DNA from 4 places in the Pseudomonas sp. JL3 genome. Region 4 is predicted to be linked to each of the others. Evidence: predicted binding sites of a transcription regulator. Region 4 holds the regulator's gene; each other region holds the start of a gene.
The links. Region 4 encodes sigma-54, which starts transcription at its own class of promoters, with help from an activator protein. Its sites were predicted from a motif close to ANTGGCATNNANNTTGCTNT; they were not measured.
Positions count from the first base shown of each region.

Region 1: the regulator sigma-54 is predicted to act here: its motif matches at 4,611-4,630, upstream of MMG91_RS18035 (flagellar hook-length control protein FliK).
Region 2: the regulator sigma-54 is predicted to act here: its motif matches at 2,634-2,653, upstream of MMG91_RS24785 (pilin).
Region 3: the regulator sigma-54 is predicted to act here: its motif matches at 1,941-1,960, upstream of flgB (flagellar basal body rod protein FlgB).

Region 1 is NZ_JAKWJK010000010.1:121,970-129,368, forward strand. It holds gene fliH (flagellar assembly protein FliH) at 1-179, shown strand, start outside; gene fliI (flagellar protein export ATPase FliI) at 169-1,527, shown strand; gene fliJ (flagellar export protein FliJ) at 1,534-1,983, shown strand; gene MMG91_RS18020 (STAS domain-containing protein) at 2,168-2,473, shown strand; gene MMG91_RS18025 (fused response regulator/phosphatase) at 2,479-4,182, shown strand; gene MMG91_RS18030 (Hpt domain-containing protein) at 4,215-4,562, shown strand; gene MMG91_RS18035 (flagellar hook-length control protein FliK) at 4,668-6,029, shown strand; gene fliL (flagellar basal body-associated protein FliL) at 6,257-6,760, shown strand; gene fliM (flagellar motor switch protein FliM) at 6,770-7,399, shown strand, end outside.
Region 2 is NZ_JAKWJK010000019.1:50,996-58,394, reverse strand. It holds gene MMG91_RS24800 (DUF748 domain-containing protein) at 1-1,012, shown strand, start outside; gene MMG91_RS24795 (DUF2845 domain-containing protein) at 1,012-1,308, shown strand; gene MMG91_RS24790 (BON domain-containing protein) at 1,488-1,844, opposite strand; gene MMG91_RS24785 (pilin) at 2,162-2,587, opposite strand; gene pilB (type IV-A pilus assembly ATPase PilB) at 2,814-4,514, shown strand; gene MMG91_RS24775 (type II secretion system F family protein) at 4,517-5,734, shown strand; gene MMG91_RS24770 (A24 family peptidase) at 5,736-6,608, shown strand; gene coaE (dephospho-CoA kinase) at 6,605-7,228, shown strand; gene yacG (DNA gyrase inhibitor YacG) at 7,225-7,399, shown strand, end outside.
Region 3 is NZ_JAKWJK010000033.1:1,091-8,489, forward strand. It holds gene flgE (flagellar hook protein FlgE) at 1-308, opposite strand, end outside; gene flgD (flagellar hook assembly protein FlgD) at 340-1,029, opposite strand; gene flgC (flagellar basal body rod protein FlgC) at 1,045-1,488, opposite strand; gene flgB (flagellar basal body rod protein FlgB) at 1,492-1,899, opposite strand; gene cheR (protein-glutamate O-methyltransferase CheR) at 2,169-2,996, opposite strand; gene MMG91_RS28280 (chemotaxis protein CheV) at 3,043-3,975, opposite strand; gene flgA (flagellar basal body P-ring formation chaperone FlgA) at 4,057-4,818, shown strand; gene flgM (flagellar biosynthesis anti-sigma factor FlgM) at 4,984-5,310, shown strand; gene MMG91_RS28295 (flagella synthesis protein FlgN) at 5,359-5,826, shown strand; gene MMG91_RS28300 (flagellar brake protein) at 5,916-6,662, shown strand; gene MMG91_RS28305 (MFS transporter) at 6,726-7,399, opposite strand, start outside.
Region 4 is NZ_JAKWJK010000012.1:132,304-139,702, reverse strand. It holds gene MMG91_RS20100 (HPr family phosphocarrier protein) at 1-19, opposite strand, end outside; gene rapZ (RNase adapter RapZ) at 35-892, opposite strand; gene ptsN (PTS IIA-like nitrogen regulatory protein PtsN) at 895-1,359, opposite strand; gene hpf (ribosome hibernation-promoting factor, HPF/YfiA family) at 1,372-1,680, opposite strand; gene MMG91_RS20080 (RNA polymerase factor sigma-54) at 1,760-3,253, opposite strand; gene lptB (LPS export ABC transporter ATP-binding protein) at 3,439-4,164, opposite strand; gene lptA (lipopolysaccharide transport periplasmic protein LptA) at 4,164-4,712, opposite strand; gene lptC (LPS export ABC transporter periplasmic protein LptC) at 4,699-5,271, opposite strand; gene MMG91_RS20060 (HAD family hydrolase) at 5,279-5,803, opposite strand; gene MMG91_RS20055 (KpsF/GutQ family sugar-phosphate isomerase) at 5,803-6,777, opposite strand; gene MMG91_RS20050 (ATP-binding cassette domain-containing protein) at 7,054-7,399, shown strand, end outside.

The sequences.
Region 1 (7,399 bases), on a different contig from region 4:
GTCGCATCGACGCCACCATCGAAACCCGTATCACCCAAGTCATGGCCAAGCTGCTCGATCAATTGCACGATCAGGCGCTGCACCCGGCCGCGCCGGACCTGAGCCTGGAGCTGCCGATCGACGAAAAGCCTGTGGTCGCTCCGGTCGAGCCGTCACTGGATGATCCCGATGCGCCTTGATCGCACCAGCTTCGCCAAGCGCCTCGGTAGCTATGCCGAGGCCACGGAGCTTGCCGGTGCGCCAATCCTCGAAGGTCGCCTGCTGCGCATGGTCGGCCTGACCCTCGAAGCCGAAGGCTTACGCGCCGCCATGGGCAGTCGCTGCATGGTCATCAATGACGACAGCTATCACCCGGTGCAGGTCGAAGCCGAGGTCATGGGCTTCTCTGGCAGCAAAGTCTTTCTGATGCCGGTCGGCAGCGTAGCCGGCATCGCCCCTGGTGCCCGTGTGGTTCCCTTGGCCGATACCGGTCGTCTGCCCATGGGCATGAGCATGCTCGGGCGGGTGCTGGATGGCGCCGGTCGCGCACTGGACGGTAAGGGCGGCATGAAAGCCGAAGACTGGGTACCGATGGACGGCCCGACCATCAACCCGCTCAAGCGCGAACCGATCAGCGAGCCGCTGGACGTAGGCATTCGCTGCATCAACGGTTTGTTGACGGTCGGTCGCGGTCAGCGGCTCGGGTTGTTCGCCGGTACTGGCGTGGGCAAGAGTGTGCTGCTGGGCATGATGACCCGCTTTACCGAGGCTGACATTATCGTCGTCGGGCTGATCGGTGAGCGGGGTCGAGAAGTTAAAGAGTTCATCGAGCACATCCTCGGTGAAGAAGGGCTCAAGCGTTCGGTGGTAGTGGCGTCGCCGGCGGATGATGCGCCGCTGATGCGTTTGCGCGCGGCCATGTACTGCACGCGGATCGCCGAGTACTTCCGCGACAAGGGCAAGAATGTCCTGTTGCTCATGGATTCCCTGACCCGTTTCGCCCAGGCCCAGCGGGAAATCGCCCTGGCTATCGGCGAACCGCCAGCGACCAAGGGCTATCCGCCGTCGGTGTTCGCCAAGTTGCCGAAACTGGTGGAGCGGGCCGGTAACGCCGAAAAGGGCGGCGGTTCGATCACCGCGTTCTACACGGTTTTGTCCGAAGGCGACGATCAGCAAGACCCGATCGCCGACTCGGCGCGGGGCGTGCTCGACGGGCACATCGTGCTGTCCCGGCGTCTGGCCGAGGAAGGGCATTACCCGGCCATCGATATCGAAGCCTCCATCAGCCGGGTCATGCCGTCGGTGGTCGGCATCAAGCACTTGAACCACGCGCAGATGTTCAAGCAATACTGGTCGCGCTATCAGCAGAGCCGCGACCTGATCAGCGTCGGCGCCTATGTGCCCGGCGGTGACCGGGAAACTGACGCGGCGATCAATCTGCAGCCGGCCATGACCATGTACCTGCGCCAGGGCTTGAACGACAACATCAGCATGGGCGCCAGCGAAGGCCATCTTGCTTCGGTCTTCGCGCCAGCGCCGGGCGGTTAACCGGTCATGGCCCAGAGCCGCGCAGCACGCCTGGCACCGGTGGTGGAAATGGCCGAAAAAGCCGAGAAAACCGCCGTCCAGCGCCTGGGGCACTTCCAGGGTCAGGTTCGTCTGGCGGAAAGCAAACTCGCCGACCTGGAAAACTTCCGTCTGGAATACCAGGAACAATGGATCGTGCGCGGCAGCAGCGGCGTGTCGGGCCAGTGGCTGCTGGGCTATCAGGGCTTTCTTGCACAACTGGGCACGGCCATCGACCAGCAGCGTCAGAGCCTGAACTGGCATCAAAACAACCTGAACAAATCCCGGGAAGCCTGGCAGCAGGCGTTCGCCCGGGTAGAAGGCTTGCGCAAACTGGTTCAGCGCTACAGGGATGAGGCGCGGCAACTGGAAGACAAGCGCGAGCAGAAGCTGCTGGATGAACTGTCCCAGCGGTTGCCGCGTCAGGATCCGTATTGAGTCAGGTCGCCCAGGTTATCGTTCTTCGCGGGCAAGCCTCGCTCCTACAAGGGGCGGCAATCTGTAGAAGGCTTGCCCGCGAAGGCGATTGCACAAACCGTACAATTTTTTCAGCCTTGCTCCAGCCTCCATCAGGTGCTAAACCTTGTACACGTACGTTCGCCAATGACAAGGAAGCCGTGAAATGTCAGTCGTTACAGAAGTATCTCAGGATGGAAAAAAGCTGACGATTTCGATCGAGGGACGATTCGATTTCGGTCGGCATCAGGAATTTCGCGAGTCCTACGAGCGACTCAACAAAAAACCCGAGTCCATTGTGGTGGACCTCAAGAAAGCCACTTATCTCGATAGCTCGGCGCTGGGCATGCTGCTCTTGCTGCGTGATCACGCCGGTGGCGACAATTCCGATATTCGCGTCGTCAACAGCAGTTCCGATGTGAAGAAGATCCTCGCCATTTCCAACTTCGACAAGCTGTTCGACATCAGTTGAGCGTCATGCAGCCGCTCGAGCCGCTGACGATCCTGATCGCCGAAGACAGCGCAGCCGATCGCATGCTGCTGTCGACTATCGTCCGTCGCCAGGGCCATGAAGTGCTGACGGCCGCCAACGGCGCCGAGGCGGTCGAGGCGTTTCGCTCGCAGCGGCCGCACCTGGTGCTGATGGACGCCATGATGCCGGTGATGGATGGCTTTGAGGCCGCGCAGCAGATCAAGACGCTGGCCGGCGAAACCCTGGTACCGATCATCTTTTTGACGTCGCTGACCGAAAGTGAAGCGCTGGCCCGTTGTCTGGAGGCCGGGGGCGACGATTTTCTGGCAAAGCCTTACAACCAGGTGATCCTCGCCGCCAAGATCAAGGCCATGGACCGCTTGCGGCGTTTGCAGGCCACGGTGCTGGAGCAGCGCGACCTGATCGCCAGGCACCACGATTACCTGCTCAACGAACAACGGGTGGCCAAAGCCGTGTTCGACAAGGTCGCCCATTCCGGTTGCCTGAACGCCCCGAACATCCGTTACCTGCAATCGCCCTATGCGCTGTTCAATGGCGATCTGTTGTTGGCCGCGTTCACCCCGGCCGGCGACATGAATGTATTGCTCGGCGATTTCACCGGTCATGGTTTGCCGGCCGCCGTCGGCGCGATGCCCCTGGCTGAAGTCTTCTACGGCATGACGGCCAAGGGCTACGGTTTGTCCGAAACCCTGCGCGAGATGAACGCCAAGCTCAAACGTATCCTGCCGGTGGACATGTTCTGCTGTGCGACCCTGCTGTGCCTGAGCTTTCAGCGAGGATCGGTGGAGGTCTGGAACGGCGGGATGCCGGACGGCTACCTGCACGGTACCGCCAGCGGCGAACGTATCGCTCTGACGGCACGGCACTTGCCGCTGGGCGTGCTGAGTCCGCAATCCTTTGATGATCGCACTGAGGTGTTCCCGATGGCCGTCGGGGATCGGGTGTTTCTGCTATCTGACGGGGTGATCGATACCTGCGATGCCAATGAGCAATTGTTTGGCGTAGAGCGATTGGAGCAGGTATTTGCAGCCAATCGTCAGCCTGATGCGCTGTTCGAAGAGATCGAACAGGCCCTGCGGGACTTTCGCGGCGAGGCGCGCGATGACGTGAGTATGGTTGAGGTCAGCCTGTTGGATGCGGCGCAACTGAGCCCGCCGGCGCCGGTGTATTCCGACAGCGGCCAGTCGAGCCCGCTGGACTGGTCGGTGAGTTTCGAGTTCCGTGCCGCCACGCTCAAGCGCTTCAATCCGCTGCCGTACTTGTTACAGTTGCTGCTTGAGGTGCATGGCCTGCGAGCTCAGAGTGGCGCACTCTACAGCGTGATGGCAGAGCTTTATTCCAACGCCCTGGAGCATGGCGTGCTGGGCCTGGATTCGAGTCTGAAGCGCGATGCTTCGGGTTTTGCGCGTTATTATCAGCAGCGCAATGCGCGCCTGGACGAATTGCGCGACGGTTATGTGCGGGTGCATTTGCAGGTGACACCAACAGGCGAGGGCGGTTGCCTGACAGTCCGGGTCGAAGACAGTGGCAAGGGTTTCGATGTGGCGCGGGTGATGGAGCGTCCTGTCGATGATGTCCGTCTGTCGGGACGTGGCGTCAGTTTGATCCGTCAGTTGAGCGATCGTGCGAGCTGGTCCGATAATGGTCGAAGTGCTCGCGTGGAGTTTTTCTGGGAGGCTCAGGCATAATCCCAGGCATTCTTGATCAAAGGAGTGAACAAGTGGACAACACACATCTGGATCGTGGCGTGCTGAGCGCGTTGCAGGAAGTTATGGAGGACGGGTATCCAGAATTGCTTGATACCTTTCTCGCCGACTCCGAAGAGCGCCTAAGCCTGCTGCGAAAAGCTGACGATGCCGATCAGTTGGGCGCCGCTGCGCACAGCTTCAAAGGCAGCAGCAGCAATATGGGCGCTACCCGGCTGGCCGAGCTGTGCCATGAGCTGGAGCAGCGGGCCAAGCAGAAAAGCCTCGAAGGCATTGAAGCGCTGGTCGGAGAAATTGACGGCGAATTCGCTATTGTCCGGCCCCTCTACGAAGCGGAGCGCCAGCGCTCCCTTGCTGAATAAAGCACCCGTCCGGCGCTTTTAGCGGCCCGCGAGCAAAGCTGGCTCGACCCTTGCAATCAATTTGCTCAACTGTACCTACGATCCCAGTGCAGCGGAGACCGTTTTATGCCCGTTACCCCAAACATTCTTCTTCAGGCCGCCACTATGGCCAAGGCTCAAGCAGCGTCCGCCAATGCACCGGCGCTGACGGTTGAGCCCGGGGACAAGGCGTCCAGCTTCGCTCAGGTCTACGCCAATCAGGCCCAGAACAGGCCTTCGGCCGTGGCGGACGGATCGGCTAAACCTGCGCGCGACAAAGCGCCGGACAGCACCGGCAAAAAGGACGTGAGCAACGACAAGTCTGCCGCCCCGGAACCGACTGTTGCCGATAACGGCAAATCCTTGCCCGCCGATAAACCGGCGCAGGCTGACGACAAGACGGCCGCGGACGATACGTCCGCAGTTGCCGACACCCCGGTAGCCGATGCGACACCGGTGGATCCGAGCCTCGATCCGGCCTTGATGCAGGTAGTCGCGCCGGTTGTACAGGCTACCGTGCCGGAAACTCCACCGGTGGTGGCCACTGTGCAATCATCCGTTGAGGTCCCTGCCACAGCCGCCGCTAGCGCGGCAGCGGCGCAGGCGGTTGCGGCTGCAGATCCAGATTTCGACCCCGAAGCCGATCCTCTCGATGCGCTGCCAGCCGTGCGCATGGCGATGGAGCAGGGCGGGCACGTTTCGGCCGCCAGCCAGGCCCAGCCAAAAGCGGCGCCGACCGCGGCTCAAGTCGATGGCGAGCCAACTTCGGCACAAAACTTTGCCGCGGGCATGGCGAGCATGGTGGATGTGCAAGCCGATCAGGACAGCACTAGCCAGGGCGGCGAGAAGGCCTTCAGTGGCCTGATCGATGATGGCCTCAAGGACCTCAAGTCCGCCAGCAGCGATACCCGTGTCGATGATTTTGCCAACCGTCTGGCGGCACTGACCCAGGCGGCAACGCCGAAGACTGCCAATGCATTGCCGGTGAACCAGCCAATCGCCATGCATCAGAGTGGTTGGACCGAAGAGGTGGTCAATCGGGTCATGTACCTGTCCAGCGCCAATCTCAAGGCGGCCGATATCCAGTTGCAACCAGCCGAGCTGGGACGCCTCGATATTCGGGTGAACATGGTGCCGGATCAGCAGACCCAGGTGACCTTCATGAGTGCCCACCCCAGCGTTCGCGAAGCGCTCGACGGGCAAATGCATCGCCTGCGTGACATGTTCGCGCAGCAGGGTATGGGTCAGGTCGACGTCAACGTTTCCGATCAGTCCCGAGGCTGGCAGGGGCAGGGTCAGGAGCAGGCTCAACAGGGGCAGGGAGGACGTACCAACGCCAGCGGCGGTCGCCTCGATTCTGTCGATGAAGAACTCCCTGGGGCTGTCGCTGAAGTAGCCGCGAACACCGCCAGCGTGATTGGCTCCAGCGCCGTCGACTACTACGCCTGATCAAACGCAACACCCCCTGTGTGGGAGCGAGCCTGCTCGCGATGAGGCAGTAACATTCAACATCGGCGTTGATTGTTACACCGCTATCGCGAGCAGGCTCGCTCCCACATTTGTTTTGTGGTGGCTGATGATCCTTTGCCTCAACTCCCTCCCGACACTTCTGGCATAACACTTGCTCTTGCCTTGCCGTGCGACTGTGAAAACCCGAATAGTGACGGATTATTGGCATGGCTAAGAGCGACGCAGCACCAGTGAAAGACCCCGCAACCAAAGGCAAAATCAAGCTGATCATTGTGATCGTCGTGGCCCTGTTGCTGGCGATCGGCTTGTCCGTGGGGGCGACCTGGTTCTTCATGCACAGCGCCCAGAGCAAACCTGTCCCCGAGGCTGAAACTGCCGTGGTCGGCAAGCAGCCGGCGATCTTCGAACCGATGGCGCCGGCCTTCGTGGCCAACTACAACCAGAACGGCCGCCAGCGCTACATGCAGGTGAGCATCACCCTGCAGGGCCGTAATCAGGCCGATCTGGACGCGCTCAAAGTCCACATGCCGGTGATCCGCAATAACCTGGTGATGCTGTTTTCCGGTCAGGATTTCGCCACGCTGGCGAGCCCGGTCGGCCAGGAGATGTTGCGTCAGAAGGCCACGGCCAGCGTCCAGGAAGTGGCGCAGAAAGAGCTGGGCAAAGTGGTGATCGAACAGTTGCTTTTCACTAATTTCGTACTGCAGTAGGAACACGACATGGCCGTGCAGGACCTGCTGTCCCAGGATGAGATCGATGCGCTGTTGCATGGCGTCGATGATGGTCTGGTACAGACCGATAACGCTGCCGAACCCGGCAGTGTCAAAAGCTACGACCTGACCAGCCAGGATCGCATCGTCCGCGGACGCATGCCGACCCTGGAAATGATCAACGAGCGTTTCGCCCGCTACACCCGCATCAGCATGTTCAACATGCTGCGCCGCTCGGCGGACGTTGCCGTCGGTGGCGTGCAGGTGATGAAGTTCGGCGAATACGTGCACTCGCTGTACGTGCCGACCAGCCTGAACCTGGTCAAGATCAAACCGCTGCGCGGCACCGCGCTGTTCATCCTCGACGCCAAACTGGTGTTCAAACTGGTGGACAACTTCTTCGGCGGCGACGGCCGTCACGCGAAGATCGAAGGGCGTGAATTCACCCCCACCGAACTGCGTGTGGTGCGCATGGTGCTGGAACAGGCCTTCGTCGATTTGAAGGAAGCCTGGCAGGCGATCATGGAAGTGAACTTCGAGTACATCAACTCGGAAGTGAACCCGGCGATGGCCAATATCGTCGGCCCGAGCGAAGCCGTTGTAGTGTCGACGTTCCACATCGAACTCGATGGCGGTGGC
Region 2 (7,399 bases), on a different contig from region 4:
CAAGGGTTCGGTCAACCCGTTCGACCCTATGGCCAGCCTGGACATCGCCACCAGTTTCAAACGGGTGGAACTGACCACGCTGACGCCCTACTCCGGCAAGTTCGCCGGTTACCGTATCCGCAAGGGCCGGCTCAATCTCGACCTGCATTACAAGATCACCAACGGCCAGCTCCTGGCCGAAAACAAAGTGGTGGTCGAGCAGCTGCAACTGGGTGAAAAGGTCGACAGTCCAGACGCCGTGAGCCTGCCGCTGAAACTGGCGATTGCCTTGCTCAAGGATGTCGACGGCAAGATTTCCATCGAACTGCCAGTGAGCGGCGACCTGAACAATCCGCAGTTCAGTGTCATGCCTATTATCTGGCAGACCCTGCGCAACCTGATCGTGAAAGCCGCCGCAGCGCCATTCAAAATGATTGGCGGGCTGGTCAGCGGCGGTGGTTCGGAAGACTTGGGCACCGTGGCATTTGCACCGGGCTCAAGCGACCTGAGTAAAGACGCCGAAGCGGCACTGGTCAAGCTGTCCCAGGCGCTCAAGGAACGTCCGGCCCTGCGCCTGGAAATCGAAGGCACCGCCGCCAAGAGCAGCGATGGCCCGCTGATTGCCGAGCAACGCCTGGAGCGGGAATACCAGTACAACTACTACAAAATGCTCCAGCGCCGCGGTGACAAGGTGCCGGCCCAGGCCTCATTGCTGGAAGTGCCGGACAGCGAGAAAGGCCCGCTGCTCGAAGGGATCTACCGCACGCGCCTGAAGACCCAGCCGCCCGCCGAATGGAAGGACCTGGGCAAGGAAGAACGCAGCAAAAAAATGCGTGAAAGCGTGATCGCCTTCTGGAGCTCCAGCGAGGTGCTGTTACGTCAACTGGGGCAAGAACGGGCCAGCAGCATCAAGGATTATCTGGTGGACAAGGGTCAGTTGGCCGATGACCGCGTGTACTTCATCGACGCCAGCCTTGCAGAGGCAGAAAGCGATGGCCGGGTTATTACCCCCATGCATCTGGATGCCGAGTGATGGGCGCACGCGGGCTTCTGAGCCTGGCTCTGTTGCTGGTTGCCGGCCAGGCTGCGGCGGCCGACACCTTGCGCTGTGGCAGCCAATTGATCAGCGTTGGGGACAGGGCCGGCGAAGTACTGCAGAAATGCGGAGAGCCGGTTGCCCGCGACTTGTTGGGCTACAAGCGTAGCGCCAATCGACGGGAAGAGTTTCAGGTCGAGGAATGGACCTACGGACCCAACAGCGGGATGTACCAGTACCTGCGCTTTGAAGGAAACCGGTTGGTTCGAATCACCAGCAAGCGCGGCAACTGAACAATCAAAAGATCTTTCTTCTGATCTTTGTTCCCCAAAATAGAACAGGCCCCGACACAAATGCCGGGGCCTGTAATGGCCACATCCTTGTGGCCTTCGCATGAACGCTCAAGTAGCGGCAGACGTATGACTCGGCCCGCCTACCGCACCTTCTCCCGGTCCAGGCGAGAAGCCTTGTTTTACTCGGTTTTCAGGCCGTCAGCGGACACCGCTTTGACGCCTTTGATTTTCTTGGTGATAGCCACGGCGGTGTCTTTCTGGGCATCTGTCAGAACGGTCATGGAAGACAGGGAAACAACGCCTTTGTTGGTTTCGACTTTGATGTCAGTGCCAGGGATGCCTTTTTCGGTCACCAGGTCTGCTTTGACTTTGGTTGTGATCCAGGTATCGGAAACATCCTCTTTCGCTTCAGTGACTTCACCGGCGGCCAGCATCATGGGTGCCTGAGTCGCTTGGGTGGTCTGTGCGAATGCAGCGTTGGCCATGGTCAGGGTCAACGCGGTAGCAGTAGCGGCAGCGATAGCGAACTTCTTCATACGAGTAACTCCTGTATTTCTGGAAAGTCTGCTGCGTGTCTTGTCAGCAGGGTTACAGGAGATAGTGCGAACGGTGTGCCAACTGTCAGATAAAAAATAAACACTTATAAATCAATAACTTAACAACAATGGCAATTTTCGAGATCATGCAAATTGCATGACTGCGAAATTATCTACATGCAACATGCGGGTTTTAACGCAGGCCTAAAGCCATGAATTGTCGGGGATTTTTTTGATTATTGAATTGACCTACAAATGACGAGCAAAAAAATGCCCCGCGTCGTGAAACGCAGGGCATTCGACAGGATGACAATGGATCAGCCAGCAGCGGCAACGCCAGTGCAGCCTTTAGGCGCGTATTCCTGTTCAACCGTCGTGGCGCAAGTCCAGCCGCCAGTGAGCGTGCGCGAAAGCGTGATGGTTTTGCCGAGCACCGGCCCCGGTGCATTGAGAATCGTGCAACCAATACTGCCCACACCGGAAGAGGCGGTACCCGTTGCCGTAATCGTGCAATTACCCGTGGCGCTCGCCGCGCCGATCCCGGCGGGGGCGGCAATATCAGTGCCTTGATTGATGATGTCTTCGAAAGGCACCTTCAGTGCCGAAATTTCTGCAACCGCAGCGGTGACCTTCGCCCGCGCCTGGTACTTCGAATACTGCGGCAACGCAAACGTCGCCAGAATCCCGATGATCGCCACCACGATCAGCAGCTCGATCAGAGTAAAACCTTTTTGATTTTTCATAGACAGGCTCCATGCATGAGTCGAAATCTCATGATCTGAACAAGGCACAGCACAGGTCATGCCAAGCCGCGCGCGCCCCTGCCTGCTGGGCACGAGATCGCGGCAAAGACCTTTCCTACTCCAAGGATCCGCACTATCTGACACTTTTTGTCACCTCACCCCGGCTGGTTTGGTTCCACTGCTTGACTAGGCTATAAGTCATTAACTGTCTGCGTCCGGTATCCCAATGAATGACATTGCCCTTAGCGGTCTGGCCAAGCAATTGGTACTGGCCGAGCTGATCACTGATCAAAGTGCGCAACAGGCGTATCAACAAGCCCAACGCAATCGCATTTCGCTGGTCAGCTATCTGGTGCAAAACAAACTGCTGAAAAGCTTACAGGTCGCCGAGGTGGCCTCGGAGCATTTCGGCATGGCCCTGCTGGACCTCAACTGCCTGGACAAAGACACTCAACCCCGAGGGCTGGTCAGTGAGAAACTGATCCGTCAGCACCACGCCCTGCCCCTCTGGCGGCGTGGTAACAAGCTGTTCGTGGGGATTTCCGACCCGACCAATCACCAAGCCATCAATGACATCCAGTTCAGCACCGGGCTGAGCACCGAAGCCATTCTGGTGGAGGAAGACAAGCTCAGCGACGCCATCGAAAAATTCTTCGACAACCACTCCACCGGTCTGGAAGACATGGCCGATGTCGACCTCGACGGGCTGGACATCGAGTCGGTCGATGACCAGAAACAGGATTCAATCGTAGGGCAAGATGCCGATGATGCCCCCGTGGTGCGCTTCGTCCACAAGATGCTGCTCGACGCGATCAAGAGCGGTTCTTCCGACCTGCATTTCGAACCCTATGAAAAAATCTACCGCGTGCGCATGCGCACCGATGGCATGCTGCGGGAGGTCGCCAGGCCGCCGACACAACTGGCCAACCGCATTGCTTCCCGGCTGAAGGTCATGGCCAGTCTCGACATTTCCGAGCGGCGCAAACCCCAGGACGGGCGAATCAAGATGCGCCTGTCCAAAAGCAAGTCCATCGACTTCCGGGTCAACACACTGCCCACCTTGTGGGGCGAGAAAGTGGTGATCCGGATCCTCGACCCCTCCAGTGCCCATATGGGCATCGATGCCCTCGGCTACGAACCCGATCAGAAAGACCTGTACATGGCCGCGCTCAAGCAGCCACAGGGGATGATCCTGGTGACTGGTCCCACTGGCTCGGGCAAGACCGTGTCGCTCTATACCGGGCTGAACATTCTCAACACCGTCGACATCAATATTTCCACTGCCGAAGACCCGGTAGAAATCAACATGGAAGGCATCAACCAGGTCAACGTCAATCCCAGGCAAGGACTGGATTTCGCCCAGGCGCTGCGCTCGTTTCTGCGTCAGGACCCGGACGTGATCATGGTCGGTGAAATCCGCGACCTCGAAACCGCCGAAATCGCCATCAAGGCTGCCCAGACCGGGCACATGGTGCTTTCCACCCTGCACACCAACAGCGCCGCGCAAACCCTGACCCGCCTGCACAACATGGGGATTCAGGGGTTCAACATCGCGACCTCGGTCAGCCTGATCATCGCCCAGCGCCTGGCGCGCAAACTGTGCAGTCATTGCAAAAAGCCCATCGAGATTCCCCGCGAGGCGTTACTCAAAGAAGGCTTTCCCGAGGAACGCATCGGCTCGTTCACGATCTATGAACCGGTCGGTTGCGATCAGTGCAACAGCGGTTACAAAGGGCGAGTAGGGATTTATGAAGTGGTAAAGAACACCCCAGACCTGCAACGGCTGATCATGGCCGAAGGCAATTCACTGGAAATCGACATCCAGATGCGTAAGGACGGCTTCAACGACCTGCGTACTTCGGGCCTGCTCAAGGCCATGCAAGGCATCACCAGCCTTGAAGAAATCAATCGGGTCACGAAGGACTGAACATGGCGGTCAAAGCGGCGAAAATCAGCATCTATGCCTGGGAAGGCACAGACAAGAAAGGCACAAAAATGACCGGCGAGTTGACCGGCCAGAATCCCGCGCTGATCAAGGCCCAGTTACGCAAGCAAGGGATCAACCCGGGCAAGGTGCGGAAAAAAACCGCGTCCATTTTCAGTGCCGGAAAACGCATCAAGCCCCTGGACATTGCCCTGTTTACCCGGCAGATGGCGACCATGATGAAAGCCGGCGTACCGCTGCTGCAATCGTTCGACATTATCGGCGAGGGCTTCGATAACCCGAACATGCGCAAGCTGGTGGACGAGGTGAAACAGGAAGTCGCGGCCGGTAACAGCTTCGCCGCGGCCCTGCGCAAAAAGCCCCAGTATTTCGATGAGCTGTACTGCAACCTGGTGGATGCCGGCGAGCAGGCTGGCGCCCTGGATACCCTGCTGGAACGGGTGGCGACCTATAAGGAAAAGAGCGAAAGCCTCAAGGCCAAGATCAAGAAAGCCATGACTTACCCGCTGGCGGTGGTGTTCGTCGCGATCATTGTGACCGGGATCCTGCTGGTTAAGGTTGTGCCGCAATTCGAGTCAGTGTTCTCGGGGTTTGGCGCCGAGCTGCCGGCGTTCACCGTGATGGTCATCGGCTTGTCGGAGTTCCTGCAGGCCTGGTGGTGGATGGTGCTCGGCATGCTGGGCGCGCTGGTCTTCGGCGTCCGCCATGCCTTTAAAAAGTCCCCGGGCTTTCGGGACCGGATGGACACCTGGCTGCTGAAACTGCCGTTGGTTGGCGCGCTCATGTACAAGTCCGCCGTGGCCCGTTACGCCCGCACCTTGTCGACGACGTTTGCCGCCGGGGTGCCACTGGTCGAAGCCCTGGAGTCAGTGGCGGGCGCGACTGGCAACATCGTGTTCAAGCGAGCGGTGTTACGCATCAAGCAGGACGTTTCAACTGGCATGCAGCTGAATTTTGCCATGCGCACCTCCGGCATCTTTCCGAACATGGCGATCCAGATGACGGCCATCGGCGAAGAGTCCGGCGCACTGGACGACATGCTCGACAAGGTCGCAAGTTTCTATGAGGACGAAGTGGATAACATGGTCGATAACCTGACCAGTCTGATGGAGCCTTTCATCATGGTGGTGCTGGGGGTTATCGTCGGCGGCCTGGTGGTTGCGATGTACCTGCCCATCTTCCAACTTGGCTCAGCGATCTGATATGTCCTTGAACGAATTTCTGAGTCTCAACCCGCTGGCCTTCACGATCACCGCATTGGTGATCGGTTTGCTTATCGGCAGTTTTCTCAACGTGGTGGTCTGGCGCCTGCCGAAAATGCTTGAGCGTGAATGGCGCTTGCAGGCCCATGACGTCCTGGACTTGCCACCCGAAGCCCCCGGCCCGGCTTACAACCTGATACTGCCTCACTCCGAGTGCCCCGACTGTGGCCATCGGATTCGAGCGTGGGAAAACATTCCCGTGCTCAGTTATCTGTTTTTACGTGGGCGATGCTCGAACTGCGCGACGCCGATCAGTAAACGTTACCCGCTGACCGAACTGGCCTGCGGCGTGCTGTCGGCGTTCGTCGCCTGGCATTTCGGTTTCGGTTGGCAGGCCTGCATGGTGCTGGTCCTGAGTTGGGGCCTGCTGGCGATGAGCCTGATCGACGCCGAACACCAGCTGTTGCCGGACGTGCTGGTGCTGCCGTTGATATGGCTGGGGTTGATCGTCAACAGTTTCGGGCTCTTCGTGTCTCTGCATGACGCGCTCTGGGGCGCGGTGGCCGGCTACATGGCGCTGTGGACGGTGTTCTGGCTGTTCAAGTTGATCACCGGCAAGGACGGCATCGGCTACGGCGACTTCAAGCTCTTGGCGATGCTCGGCGCCTGGGGCGGTTGGCAGGTCCTGCCGCTGACCATCCTGCTGTCATCGCTGCTGGGCGCCATCATCGGGGTGATTTTGCTGCGCCTGCGGGACGCAAAAACCTCGACGCCGCTACCCTTTGGCCCCTATCTGGCCATTGCCGGCTGGATTGCCTTGCTCTGGGGTGGTCAAATAACCGGCTTCTATTGGCAGTTTGTCGGTTTGAAATGAATACCCCTGTGGAAAAACCCTGGATTCTCGGCCTGACCGGCGGCATCGGCAGCGGCAAAAGCGCGGCCGCCCAGCACTTCATCGACCTGGGCGTGCACGTGGTGGACGCCGATCATGCGGCTCGCTGGGTGGTCGAACCCGGTCGCCCGGCACTGGCGAAGATCGCCGAGCACTTTGGCCCCGGCGTGCTGCAAGCCGATGGCCAACTGGATCGCGCGGCGCTGCGCAAGCTGATCTTCGAAGTGCCGGATGAACGCCGCTGGCTCGAAGCACTGCTGCATCCGCTGATCGCCGAGGAGATCGCCCACCATCTGGCCAAGGCACAATCGTCTTACGCGATTCTGGTTTCGCCGCTGCTGATCGAGTCCGGGCAGTACGCCATGACCCAACGGGTCCTGGTGATCGATGCCCCGGAACAGTTACAGATCGAACGCACCCTGCAGCGTGACCAGACCAGCGAACAGCAGGTCCAGGCGATCCTCAAGGCCCAGTCCAGCCGACAGGACCGCGTGAGCCATGCCGACGATGTGGTGGTCAACGACCGCGACCTCGCCTGGCTGCACAGCGAGGTCGAACGCCTGCATCACTTTTACCTTACTTTGCGTGGAGGCCAGTCATGAGCCAAACCCCAACCGTCGATTGCCCAACCTGTGGCGCCCCTGTCGAATGGAGCCCCGAGAACAAGTTCCGGCCATTTTGTTCAGACCGTTGCAAACTGATCGACCTGGGCGCCTGGGCGTCGGAAGAACACAAGATCCCGGTGAGCCCGGATGCCGAAGACGAACTGTTCA
Region 3 (7,399 bases), on a different contig from region 4:
GCACGGGTGTAGCTCAGGGAGCCGTTGTCGCTGAGGATGAAGAAACCGTTGCCCTGGATGCCCATGTCGAGCACGTTGCCGGTGTTGTTCACGTCGCCCTGGCCGAACTGCTGGGAAACGTTGGCCAGACGCACGCCGTTGCCGACGGTCTTGCTGCCGGTACCCAGGCGAGTGGCCGAGTACACGTCTTCGAATTCTGCACGGGAGGATTTGAAACCGGTGGTCGCGACGTTGGCGATGTTGTTGCCGGTCACGTCCAGTTGTTTGTTGGCTGCATAGAGACCGCTAAGGCCGATATTGAAAGACATATTCCACTCCTTTGTGCCGTGTTAGTCGGCTCTATATACCAATGGTTTGTACTTTGGACAGGGCAACACTGCCCATGCCTGCCAGGTTCAGCATCAACTCACCGCCGGTCTGGCTGATGGTCACGCTGTTAACGGTCGCTGGCAGATAAGTAATCAGCGATGTCGCCTTGCTGTCGATGGTGGCCGTTGCGCCGAAGGTGTAAGTACCCGCCGGTGCCACCGCGCCCGCATCGTCCTTGCCGTCCCAGATGAAACTGGCGTTACCGGCACTTTGACTGCCCAACTCGAGCGTACGGATGGTCTTGCCTTCCGCGTTGGTGATCTTGACGGTGGCGGCGGGAACCGAGGTTGGCACCACGACGGTACCGTTGAGGCTCTTGGAGGTGTCGACCATGGTTTTGTCGGTCTGCGCGATGACCGAACGGCCCACCAGCGAAGAAGCCTGCAAGGCTTGCGAGGAGCTGTAGCTGCTGGCAAGGCCGCTGACCGTATCGTTCAGCGTGGTAATACCTTCCAGGCTACTGAACTGCGCCAGCTGTGCCACGAACTCGCTGTTGTCCTGAGGATCGAGCGGGTTCTGGTTTTTCAGCTGAGTCACCAACAGTTGCAGGAACGCGTCCTTGCCCAGCTTCTGGCCGCCGGTAGCGGCCGAGGTCAGGCTGTCTTTGGTGGTGGGGGTCTGGACCGAAGAGTTGGCCAGAACATCGCTGATAACGCTCATATGAATCGCCCCTTATCACTGACCGAGGGTCAGGACCTTCTGCATCATGGTTTTGGCGGTGTTCATCATTTCGGCGTTAGTCTGGAACGAACGGCTCGCGGAAATCATGTCGGCCATTTCTTCGACGACGTTGACGTTCGGGTAGTAGACGTAGCCCTTGGCATCGGCAGCCGGATGGTTCGGCTCGTAGCGCGCATCAAGGTTGCTCTGGTCTTCGACCACACCCAGCACTTGTACGCCTTGACCGGCAGCGTCCTGGTTCTGGAACAGCGAATCGCTGCCGCCGCTCTGGCCACCCTGGAACATGGTGGCGAATACCGGGTGACGGGCACGGTAGGTCTGGTCGATGCTCGACGAGACGGTCTCGGCGTTGGCGATGTTCGAGGCGACGGTGTTCAGACGAGTGGTCTGGGCACTCATGCCGCTACCGGCGATGTTGAAAACACTGGCAAGGGACATGACTTACTCTCCACGCAGGGCTGATACCAGCCCTTTGAATTTACTGTTGAGCAGGGTGAAGCTGGCCTGGAAGTTGACCGCGTTTTCCGCGTAGTTCGACTGTTCCAGTTGGGCGTCTACGGTGTTTTGGTCGATCGACGGTTGCATCGGCGTGCGATACATCAGCGACTCGTCGCCATTGCCCATGCCTTCAGCTTCGATGTGACGACTGTTGGTCATGTTCAAGGCGAACTTGCCGTTTTTGGTTTTCTCGTTCTGCTCGGCGAGCACTTTCGAGAAGTCCAGATCCCGAGCCTTATAGTTCGGGGTGTCGGCGTTGGCGATGTTGTTGGCCAGGACTTCGGCACGCTGGGCGCGGAAGCCCAGGGCTTGTTCGTGGATACCGAGCGCTTTATCGAAGCTGATGCTCATGTCGGAAACCTTCGGGTGACCTGATTTTTCGTACGATGGACATAGCAAGCGGCGTGCCAATTCAGAAAAGCCCGTAAACCGGGGCTTTGCGCGCGGTGGCAAGGCGGCAATGCCAGAAAAGCGGCAACCGACTTCCGCCGCCTGCCGCTTTTCTGCCGCTTCTCACGAACGACATCGCTCCTACAGGTGATGCGGCGGGAATGCGAAATCAGGCATAAAAAAATGGGAGCTCCCTGAGGACTCCCGTTTTTTTGTATGCCACCAACGAATCACTTCGCCTGGTAAATGATCCCCGGGCTGCACTGGACCATTTGATAATGATCCGGCAAACCGTTCAGCGCTTCGGATGCGCCAAGGAACAGATAACCGCCCGGCTTCAGCGTGCTGTGGATGCGCAGCAGGATGTCTTTCTTCACCTCGGCGGAGAAGTAGATCAACACGTTGCGGCAGAACACGATGTCGAACTTGCCCAGGCTCGCGTAGCTGTCCAGCAGGTTGAACGAGCGAAATTCCACCCGACTCTTGATCGGCGCCTTGATGGCCCAACGTCCCGGCCCTTTCGGGTCGAAGTAACGCTGAAGGCGCTCGGGCGACAGACCGCGGCCGATGGCCAGGCTGTCGTACTCGCCGGTTTTGCAGTTGGTGAGCATGGTGCCGGACAGGTCCGTGGCAACGATCTGCACGCCCATCTTCAACTGGCCCATGTTGACCCGTTCGAACTCATCGATGGACATCGACAGCGAATACGGTTCCTGACCCGACGAACACGCCGCCGACCAGATCCGCAGGCGCTGGCCGGGGCTTGCCTTGATCGCTGCAGGCAAGACCTTGTTCTTCAGGACCTCAAACGGATAGGTGTCACGAAACCACAGGGTTTCGTTGGTGGTCATGGCATCCACCACCATCTCGCGCAAACCGCTGCGCGGCTGGGTCTGGATGCGCTGAACCAGCTCACCCAGCGATTTGATGCCCTGCTGTTCCATCAGTTTGTTGAGACGGCTCGAGACCAGGTATTGCTTGTTTTCACCGAGCAAAATGCCACAGGCTTTTTCCAGGAAGACCCGGAACTGTTCGAAATCCAAATTACCCGTAGACAAAGATGCCGCCTCTTAAATCGTGTTGACCGCCAGGGGCAGAAGGCCCCTAGCTGTTATCTGCTGCTTTGATCCGGTCGACTACCCGGGATGCCAGGTCATCAGGACGGAACTTGGCCAGAAAGTCATCGGCACCGACCTTCTTGACCATCGCCTGATTGAACACACCCGACAACGAAGTATGCAGGATGATATGCAGCTTTTGCATGCGTGGGTCGTTGCGGATCTCGGCCGTCAGGGTGTACCCGTCCATCTCCGGCATCTCGATGTCGGAGATCATCATCAGGAACTCTTCCTCCGGCTTCTTGCCCTCGTCGGCCAGTTTGCGCAGGTAATCCAGCGCTTGCCGACCGTCGTTCAACGCCACCACTTCGACACCGACCGTCTGCAGGCAACGGGTCACCTGTTTGCGCGCCACCGACGAGTCATCGACCGTCAGCACGCGCAAGGACAATGCCTTGTGCTGAGTCTCGACATCCACCACGCCCACCGAAATCGCTTCCGGCGTCGGCGCCACTTCCGCCAGCACCTTCTCGACGTCGATGATTTCGACTAGCTGATTGTCGACCCGAGTCACAGCCGTCAGGTAGTGATCGCGCCCGGTACCCTTGGGTGGCGGATGAATCTCCTCCCAGTTCATATTGACGATGCGCTCTACCGACCGAACCAGGAAACCCTGAGTCTTGGTGTTGTACTCCGTGATGATCACGAAGGGATTGCTTTGATCTTTCAGCGCTCCGGAACCGGTCGCCATTGCCAGATCAAGGATCGGAATGGTCGCCCCCCGGATATTTGCCACACCGCACACGACAGGACTGGACTTGGGCATCAAGGTCAGCTTGGGGCATTGCAGCACCTCACGAACCTTGAACACGTTGATCCCATACAGCTGCTGGCCGTCGAGACGGAACAACAACAGCTCCAAGCGATTCTGCCCTACCAGTTGCGTGCGCTGGTTCACCGAATCCATTACACCAGCCATGCCCAGACTCCTACACCAACGCTAAGTGTGTTGCGACGCACATTCATCACGAAACGGCACGGCGCTTGCTTTTTAACTCTTATGAACACAGAACCGACATTTTTCCGACGCCTGACATCAACCTGCCGCAGATTGCTCTGCGCGGCGTCGGCCGTCTGCCTGTTCAACGCTGGCAGCCCTGCCCTTGCTGATACGGTTACCTTGCCTGACATGCTTATCGGCGTCACCCAGGGCTTTCTTGAATTCACCGTAGAGGACTATCTGGCCAGCAGTCAAACGCAAGGACGCTACGAGATCGAGGTCAACCGGCTCGATCCGCGCCTGCGCATGCCTATGTGCGACAAGGAATTGACAGCCACCCTCGAGAGCCCCGCGAGGCCTCTGGGCCGGGTAACGGTCAAGGTTCGCTGCGAGGGCGCATCCCCCTGGACAGTCTTCGTCCCCGCTCAAGTACGGCTGTTTCGCGACATCGTGACCACCACTCGCCCCCTCAAACGCACAGGGATTATCGAGCCTCAGGACGTGACCCTGCGCGAGCGCGATATCAGCCTGATAAATCAGGGTTTTCTGACCTCCGTCGATCAGGCGATCGGGCAAAAACTTACCCGACCAATGGTCGCCGATCAGGTCATTACCCTGGTGCACCTCGAACAGGCGGAAGTGATTCGCAAGGGCGATCAGGTGGTGATTACCGCCCGCAGTGGTACGCTCAGTGTACGTATGCCGGGTGAAGCGCTGTCCAACGGCGGCATGAGCGAACAGATTCGGGTGAAAAACCTTAACTCCCAGCGGGTCATCAAGGCGCAAGTCACCGCGCCCGGCCAGGTGGAAGTGGCCATGTAGGATCTCTGTTCGTGAAGATATGGCGCTGCCCGAGGCTGTTCCCTAAACTGTGCCGCATGTGGAAGACGCGCTGGCGCATGCACGCTCATCAATAAATGGGCCTAAAGTTTTCCGGGGAAGAGCCGAAAACATGGCAAGCGTCCAAATACCCAGAGGTTTTTTGTCATGGTCATCGATTTCAGTCGTTTAAACAGCTCCTCGTCACTTACGGGCAGTACACGTACCAGCGCCGCCAAGGAAACCGCCGAAGCCGGTCAATCCACGCCGCTGAATACCCCGGCCGAACAGGCCAGTGCCACCCAAAGCGGGGAATCGGTACACCTCAGCAATGAGGCTCAACAGTTGCAGAAGGTCACTGACAAGCTGCGCGATCAGCCTGCCGTCGACAAAGCCCGCGTGGCCGAGTTGAAAGCAGCGATTGCCGATGGCAGCTATAAAGTCGACAGCAACCGTGTAGCCAGCAAACTGCTCAACTTCGAAGCCCAGCGCTAGGCCACGGCCCGCGCCAGGCTTTTGGACGCTTAAAACCCAAGGCCAGCCATGCACGACACTAATTTACTGCAACTGATCATCGACGACTTTGCCCCGGCGCAACACCTGCTGGAGCTGCTGCAAACCGAGTCCCTCGCGCTGCACGGTCGCGACATGCCACTGCTTGAAGAGATTCTGGCGCAGAAACAGGCATTGATCATTTTGCTCGAACAGCATGGCCGCAAGCGCAGTGAAATCCTCGCCAGCCTCAACCTGCCGACCAATCGCCAGGGCCTGGAGCAACTTGCCAGCCATTCGAGCATTGGCGACCAATTACTGGCACAGAGCGATGTGCTGACTGACCTCCTGGCACAGTGCCAGGCCGCCAACGTTAATAATGGCCAGTCGATTCTGGTGCAGCAGGCCGCCACGGCCAACCAGCTGAAGATCCTCACCGGCGGAGAGCCACCAGCGCTCTACGATGCCCGCGGCTCAACCTCCAAACTCGCAAAACCACGTCCGCTCAGTCAGGCTTGAGCCTTTCAATGAGCACGCTCTATCAAGACGCGAAACATGCTGGCAGAATGCTGGCCAGTAGTCATATTTTGTCTGGAGATTGATGCCCCGTGTTCAATGCCTTAAACGCGGAAGATGCTCCGCAGCCACCCAAGGTGCTCACTACGCCCCTGGAAATCTCCGGCAATCTGCGTCAGCTGCAAGACAGCCATGACCCGCTGATCATCACGTTCCATGAGCGCAGCCAGCGCTTCCAGAGTTATCTGGTGGACATCGACCGTGACAGCAACATGATCGCCCTGGACGAAATGATCCCGCGCGACGGCGAACGCTTTCTGCTGGCCGGCGAACCGTTCAAGGTCGAAGGCTTTCACGACGGTGTGCGCATCGCCTGGGAAAGCAATGGCCCACTAACCATCGACGAATCCGGCGATGGCCGCTGCTACCGTGGCGCGTTGCCCGATGAGGTGGTTTACCACCAGCGCCGCAATGCTTTTCGCGCTGCGCTGAAGCTGGCGCAACTGGTCAATGTCGAACTGGGTGGCGACAAACTCAAGTCGCCCATTAATGGCAAATTGCTGGACATCTCTGCCACCGGTTGCAAGTTGCGCTTCGAGGGCGACATCACCGCCAGGCTGCAACTGGGCCAGGTCTATGAGCGCTTCGTCGCCGCCCTGCCCTTCGGCAGCATGACGACACCGGTCGAACTGCGTTACCTGCACTTCGAAGAAAAGATCAACACCACCTTCGCCGGCGTGCGTTTTCACAACATGAGCGGCCTGGTGCAACGGCAGGTCGAGCGGTTCGTCTATCAACTTCAGCGCGAAGCGCGTCGTTTCGATAAAGACGACTTCTGATACGCCCCTCCCATAAAAAACGGGCAGTCCCTTGCGGTGACTGCCCGTTTTTTTATGCCTTGATCAAGGCCTCGCTTCGGTAAAGCTTTGCTCGCGCCCTGTGTCTGGGTCTTCTGATTCCAAATCTGTTTCAGCTTCGATTTCGGGCTCGGGCTCGGCATCCGGATTGAAATCAGCCTCCGGGGTGACCGGGTTCTGCATTTGATCCTGTACCACCTGCTCATCGACTCGCGGGTCCAGGCAAGCGACCAGTGGCGAACTCGACATACTGTCCGGCATGGCCACGTGATGCAGTGGAGCATCGTCCACCTGATGCAAGTTGGTGACCGCTTTCGGGCGAATTCTCCACACCAGCACCAACGCGAAGAAGCTGAAGAAGGCATAAAGCATCTGACTGCCGAACAGCTTCATCAACACCCCGGCCACCAGCGGTCCGATACTCGCGCCGACACCGTAGGTCACCAGCAACATCGCTGTCAGCGACACCCGGCGATCACCCTCGACGTGGTCGTTGGAGAACGCCACCGCCAACGGGTACAGGCAGAACTGCACCAACGAACAGAAAAACCCGGCGATGAACAGCACCTCCAGCGGCACCTGCCGCATGATTGCCAAGGGCAACGCAGCCAGCGCCAGGCTAAACGCGAAACAGCGAATCAACAGTGCCCGGTCATAGCGGTCCGACAGCCAACCCAATGGCCACTGCACCACCAGGCCTGCAAAAATGCAGCTACCCA
Region 4 (7,399 bases):
CGATTTCCAGAGCAGGCATCGCGATGTGAATCCTTTAGCTGAGGTCGCGGTGGCGGACCTGGACGTTCTTCAGGGTTTTTTGCAGGACCTGACCCAGGCGTTCGGTCAGGTAGACAGAGCGGTGATGCCCGCCGGTGCAGCCGATGGCAATGGTGACATAGGCACGATTGCTGGCAGCAAAGCGGGGTAGCCACTTGAGCAAGTAGGAGGAAATGTCCTGGAACATCTCTTCGACGTCCGGCTGTGCCGCCAGATACTCGGCCACCGGTTGATCGAGTCCGGACTGTGCCCGTAGCTCCGGCTTCCAGTAGGGGTTGGGCAGGCAGCGCACGTCGAACACCAGATCGGCGTCCACCGGCATGCCACGCTTGAACCCGAAAGACTCCACCAGGAACGCAGTGCCCGGTTCCGGCTGATTCAGCAGGCGTAACTTGATGGTATCGCGTAACTGATACAGGTTCAGATTGGTGGTGTTGACCTTGAGGTCAGCCAGGTCGGCGATAGGCCCCAGCAGATTGGTTTCGTCCTGGATCGCCTCCGCCAATGAGCGATTGGCGCTGCTCAGCGGGTGACGACGGCGAGTTTCCGAAAAGCGTTTGAGCAAGGTTTCTTCGTCAGCGTCCAGGTACAGCACATCGCACTGGATATGCCGGCTGCGGACTTCTTCCAGCAATTCGGGAAACCGTGACAGGTGGCTCGGCAAGTTACGCGCATCGATGGACACGGCCACCAGCGGTTGCGCCAGTTCGGTGTGAATCAATGCGCGTTCGGCCAGTTCCGGCAGCAAGCCGGCAGGCAGGTTGTCGATGCAGTAATAGCCGTTGTCCTCGAGCACATCGAGGGCAGTGCTTTTACCTGAGCCGGAGCGGCCGCTGACGATGATCAGGCGCATGATTAGTGACCGTTCTGCTCGTCCAGGACAACCTGATACAAGGCTTCATTGCTCGGGGCGCTGCGCAGTTTTTCCCGCACTTCCTTGCGATCGAGCATGCTGGCGATCTGGCGCAGTAGCTCCAGGTGCGCATCGGTGGCGGCTTCCGGGACCAGCAGCACAAACAACAGGTCAACCGGGGCACCGTCGATGGCGTCGAAATCGATAGGGGCTTCCAGGTGCAGCAGCGCACTGATTGGCGAGGTGCAGCCTTTGAGCCGACAGTGGGGGATGGCGATGCCGTTGCCGAAACCGGTAGAACCGAGTTTCTCACGGGCAATCAGAGCCTCGAAGACGTCCTGCATTCCCAGATCCGGTACTTCGCGGTGGATAAGGTTGGCAATTTGCTCAAGGGCTTTCTTTTTACTGCCACCCGGCGCGTTCACTTGGGAACGGCCGGGGGTCAGGATGGTTTCTAGTCGGATCATGGATTGGGGGTGTTAACGACCGGTCGCGCCCTGGAGGAGGCTCTGGGTCTTTTCCTTATGCTTTTTAAGTTGGCGATCCAGCTTGTCGGTCAGCAGGTCGATGGCGGCATACATGTCCGTATGCTCGGCATTGGCGACCACTTCTCCGCCGGGAATATGCAGCGTGGCTTCGATCTTCTGCAGCAGTTTTTCGACATTCATCGTGACTTGCACATTGGTGATCTTGTCGAAATGCCTCTCCAATCGGTCGAGTTTTTCGCCGATGTAGGTGCGCAGGGGTTCGGTCACTTCCAGTTGGTGTCCACTGATGTTGACTTGCATACAGCTTCTCCTTCGTTGCCAGTGCATAAAGCGGCAGGCAGAAATGCCTGCCACTGGAACGCTGTGGCGAGCCCGACGGCTACATCAACCGCTTCCGTTCGCTGGAAGGCGCGATCCCCAGGGATTCGCGGTACTTGGCGACGGTGCGACGGGCTACCTGAATGCCTTGTGCCTCCAGTAAACCAGCGATCTTGCTGTCACTCAACGGCTTTTTCTGATTTTCCGCGGCAACCAGTTTTTTGATGATCGCGCGGATCGCTGTGGACGAGCATTCACCGCCTTCGGAGGTACTGACGTGGCTGGAAAAAAAGTATTTCAGTTCATAGATGCCCCGTGGGGTATGCATGAATTTTTGCGTGGTCACCCGTGAAATCGTCGATTCATGCATGCCCACCGCTTCGGCGATGTCATGCAGCACCAACGGCTTCATGGCTTCGTCACCGTATTCAAGAAAGCCGCGCTGATGCTCGACGATCTGGGTGGCGACTTTCATCAGGGTTTCATTGCGGCTTTGCAGGCTCTTGATGAACCAGCGAGCCTCCTGCAGCTGATTACGCATGAAGGTGTTGTCAGCGCTGGTATCGGCACGACGCACGAAACCGGCGTACTGGGCGTTGACTCGCAGGCGTGGCACCGATTCCTGATTCAGCTCCACCAGCCAGCGCTCGTTGTCCTTGCGCACGATCACGTCGGGAACGACGTATTCGGCTTCGGTGGACTCGATCTGTGAGCCCGGGCGTGGATTGAGGCTCTGGACCAATTCGATGACCTGACGCAGCTCATCCTCCTTGAGCTTCATGCGGCGCATCAGTTGGCTATAGTCGCGGCTGCCGAGCAGGTCGATGTAATCGGTGACCAGGCGTTTGGCCTCGGCCAGCCAAGGGGTCTTGGCAGGCAGCTGGCGCAGTTGCAGCAGCAAGCATTCACCGAGGTTGCGAGCGCCGATGCCGGCGGGTTCGAATTGCTGGATGCGGTGCAGGACGGCTTCGATTTCGTCCAGTTCGATGTCCAGTTCCGGGTCAAACGCTTCGAGGATTTCCTCGAGGGTTTCATCCAGGTAGCCCTGACTGTTGATGCAATCGATCAGGGTCACGGCGATCAGGCGATCGGTGTCGGACATCGGTGCCAGGTTCAGTTGCCAGAGCAAATGACTTTGCAGGCTTTCCCCGATTGATGTGCGGGTGGTGAAATCCCACTCGTCGTCATCATTGCTCGGCAGGCTGCTGGCGCTGGTCTGGTAGACGTCCTCCCAGGCCGTGTCGACGGGCAATTCGTTGGGAATACGCTCGTTCCAGTCGCCTTCCTCGAGGTTATCCACCGTCGGGGCTGTTTCCTGGTAGGAGGGTTCCTGAATGTCGGTATTGGGTTTCTGTTCGGCGCTATCGGCCAACGGGTCGGCGTTATCGAAGTCGTCGCCTTCTTCCTGGCGTTCGAGCATCGGATTGGACTCCAGGGCCTCCTGGATTTCCTGTTGCAGGTCCAGGGTCGACAATTGGAGCAGGCGGATGGCCTGTTGCAGCTGCGGTGTCATCGTCAGCTGCTGGCCCATTCTCAAGACTAGCGATGGTTTCATGGCAGGGGCTTAACACCTTATTCGCCGGCGCACATGCGCCATCCACTACAGGGCGCCGAAGCGCCAAACATAAGCAAATTATATGCCCGAAACTGAAGTGTTTGCCTAGAGCGCTGTAACAATAAAAATTTATTGATTTTTTATTGAAGCGAGCGCCCTCTCGGCGACCCGGGCACCTCAGGTGCTTACAGGCGGAACTCGTGGCCTAGATACACTTCTTTGACCAGTTCATTGGCCAGGATGGTGGCAGAGTCACCTTCAGCGATCAGTTGGCCATCGTTGACGATGTAGGCGGTTTCGCAGATATCCAGGGTTTCGCGGACGTTGTGGTCCGTGATCAGCACACCAATGCCTTTGGCCTTGAGGTGATGGATGATCTGCTTGATATCGCCCACCGAAATGGGGTCCACACCGGCGAAGGGTTCGTCGAGGAGGATGAATTTCGGGTTGGTCGCCAGTGCCCGGGCGATTTCCACGCGGCGGCGTTCACCACCGGACAGGCTCATGCCGAGATTGTCGCGGATGTGGTGGATGTGAAATTCCTGCAGCAGGCTTTCCAGCTCTTGGCGACGGCCGGCCTTGTCGAGCTCCTTGCGGGTCTCGAGGATCGCCATGATGTTGTCGGCCACCGACAGTTTACGGAAGATCGACGCTTCTTGCGGAAGATAGCCGATACCCGCCTTCGCGCGACCGTGCATCGGCTGGTGGCTGACGTCCAGGTCGTCGATCAGTACACGGCCCTGATCGGCCTGTACCAGGCCGACAATCATGTAGAAGCAGGTGGTTTTACCGGCACCGTTAGGGCCAAGCAAGCCGACGATCTGACCGCTGTCGATGGACAGGCTGACGTCGCGCACGACCTGACGGCTCTTGTAGCTCTTGGCCAGATGCTGAGCTTTCAGAGTTGCCATTACTGGGCCTTTTGCTCGTCGGTTTTCTTCTTCGGCTGGATCACCATGTCGATGCGAGGGCGTGCCTCGGTGACCTTGTTACCCGTGGCGCGACCGGCGCTCGCAAGCTTTTTGACCGTGTCGTAGACGATTTTCTCGCCCTGGGTGGTGTTGTTGTCCTTGTCGACAACTTTTGCCTTGTCGATCAGCACGACGCGGTTCTGCGCCGCGTGGTACTGGATGGTTACGCCCCAGCCCTGAACAGGCTTGGTGTCGCCGGCGGTCTGCAGTTGCTCGAAGTAGGCGAGGTTGCCCACCGAAGTCACTACGTCGATGTCGCCCGCAGGCGTGCGGGTGATGGTTACAGTGTTGCCGGTAACCTTCATCGAGCCCTGGGTGATGATCACGTCGCCCTTATAGGTGGCAACGCCATTCTTGTCGTCCAGTTGGGCATCGTCGGCCTGAATGCGGATAGGCTGCTCTTGATCGTTCGGCAGAGCCCAGGCGCTCACGCTTCCCAGTGCTGCGCCCAGACTGAGCAAAATAGGGAGAGTTTTAACGAGCCTCATACTGTCCTCTTACGTTCGATAGCAGGTGTATCCTGCTTTCTTTCAAGTACGCTTTCATTCCGTTGCCTGTCGATACACCGCCGGCGCCGTCGATTCTAACGGGTTGATCGGTCTGCGCATATTGCTGCTGCGGGAACACTGTCATACGGGTGGTGGTAATCAGGGTTTTGCGATTTTTTTCGTCGAAGCGGGTGATACGTACCGAATCAATCAGCTCGACTTGAGTGCCGTCCGGATTGACTTCGCCGCGCTCGCTCTGAACGTGCCAAGGGAATTCGGTGCCACGGAACATGTTCAGGTCAGGATTGGTCAGCAACGTCACTTCGGTCGCTTTCAGGTGTTCGACCTTGTCCGACGTCATCTCGTATTGCAGTTTGCCGTCGGGCAGGTACTGCACGCTGTGGGCGTTGATGGCGTAATAGTCGATCGCACTTTCATCGACCTTCACGACTGGTTTGTCGAGGAAGCGTTCCGGGCTGATGTTCCAGTAGCCGACCGCCGCAAAAATCGCGGCGATGCAACCGAACACCAGGATGTTGCGAATTTTTTTGCTCAGCATGATGGGCTCACAGGTATGCGGCGTTGGCCGCATCTAGGCGGCCCTGGGCGCGCAGGATCAATTCGCAGAATTCGCGAGCGGCACCTTCGCCACCACGGGCCTGGGTGATGCCGTGGGCGTGTTCGCGCACGAAACTGGCAGCGCTGGCCACCGCCATGCCCAGGCCGACGCGGCGAATCACCGGCAGGTCTGGCAGGTCGTCGCCGAGGTAGGCCACTTGTTCATAGCTCAGGTTGAGCTGGGCAAGAAGTTCGTCGAGCACCACCAGTTTGTCTTCGCGACCCTGATAAAGGTGTGGAATGCCGAGGTTCTTCGCACGCCGTTCAACCACCGGGGTCTTGCGGCCGCTGATGATAGCGGTCTGCACACCGGCTGCCATCAACATTTTGATGCCTTGGCCGTCGAGGGTGTTGAAAGTCTTGAATTCGCTGCCGTCTTCGAGGAAGTACAGGCGCCCATCGGTCAGTACGCCGTCGACGTCGAATACCGCCAGTTTGATCTGTTTGCCGCGTTGCAGCAGGTCCGTGCTCATTACATTACTCCCGCACGCAGCAAATCGTGCATGTTCAAGGCGCCGACCGGACGGTCTTCGCTGTCGACCACTACCAGTGCGTTGATCTTGTGGTCTTCCATGATTTTCAGGGCCTCGGCGGCGAGCATCTCGGCGCGGGCGGTCTTGCCGTGGGCGGTCATCACTTCATCAATGGTCGTGCTGTGGATATCAATCGTGCGGTCCAGGGTGCGGCGCAGATCGCCGTCGGTGAAGATCCCGGCGAGCTTTCCATCCGTGCTCAGTACAACGGTCATGCCCAACCCCTTGCGGGTCATTTCCATCAAGGCATCCTTGAGCAGCGTGCCGCACATCACTTGCGGCAATTCGGTGCCGGCATGCATGACATTTTCCACTTTCAGCAACAAGCGGCGGCCAAGGGCGCCACCCGGGTGGGAAAAAGCGAAATCTTCAGCGGTAAAACCGCGAGCCTCAAGCAAGGCAACGGCGAGAGCGTCGCCCATGACCAGTGCCGCGGTGGTCGATGAGGTGGGCGCCAGGTTCAGCGGACAGGCTTCGTGTTCGACGCTTACATTGAGATTGACTTCCGCAGCCTTGGCCAGCGGCGACTCGGGGTTGCCGGTCAGGCTGATCATCTGAATGCCCTGGCGCTTGATCAGCGGCAACAAGGTGACGATTTCATTGGTGGAGCCGGAGTTAGACAGCGCTAGAATGATGTCATCACGGGTGATCATGCCCATGTCGCCATGGCTGGCCTCGGCCGGGTGCACGAAGAAAGCCGTGGTGCCGGTGCTGGCCAGGGTGGCGGCAATCTTGTTGCCGATGTGCCCCGATTTGCCCATGCCGACCACGACCACCCGGCCTTTGCTGGCCAGAATCATCTCGCAAGCACGTACGAAATCTGCATCGATATGGGGCAGCAAGCCTTGTACGGCTTCCAGTTCGAGGCGGATGGTACGTTGTGCTGATTGAATCAGGTCGCTGGATTGGTTCATGTCGGAAATCGAATAGCCTGATGAAAAGGCGGCGATTATAACGGTAATGATCAAAACCCTCACGCTAGTTCGTCGTGGTTTGTCATTCCTTGTTACCCAATCCTCTCTAAATAGATGATTTCAGGCGGTCATGTTGCTGAACATGCCCGGCTTGGGCCTTGGGCGCTTTAGCTTTGCAGTGATATAGTTCGCCGCCAGTTCGGCCTGCCCGGGAGGTATGTGCTTTCGCCAGAAAGCCAGGCGTCCGAGTGAGAGGCTGCATCGCAAGGAGTTTAGATGAGTGCCGATAACGCCTACGCGGTCGAGCTGAAGGGACTGACCTTCAAGCGCGGTACGCGCAGCATTTTCAATAACGTCGATATTTGCATCCCGCGCGGCAAGGTCACCGGCATCATGGGACCTTCCGGGTGTGGCAAGACCACGCTGTTGCGTCTGATAGGCGCACAATTGCGCCCCACCAGCGGCGAAGTCTGGGTCAATGGCCAGAACCTGCCGACGTTGTCGCGCAGCGATCTGTTCGATGCGCGCAAGCACATGGGCGTGTTGTTTCAGAGCGGCGCGCTGTTTACCGATCTTGATGTGTTCGAGAACGTTGCTTTTCCGCTGCGTGTTCATACCGCGC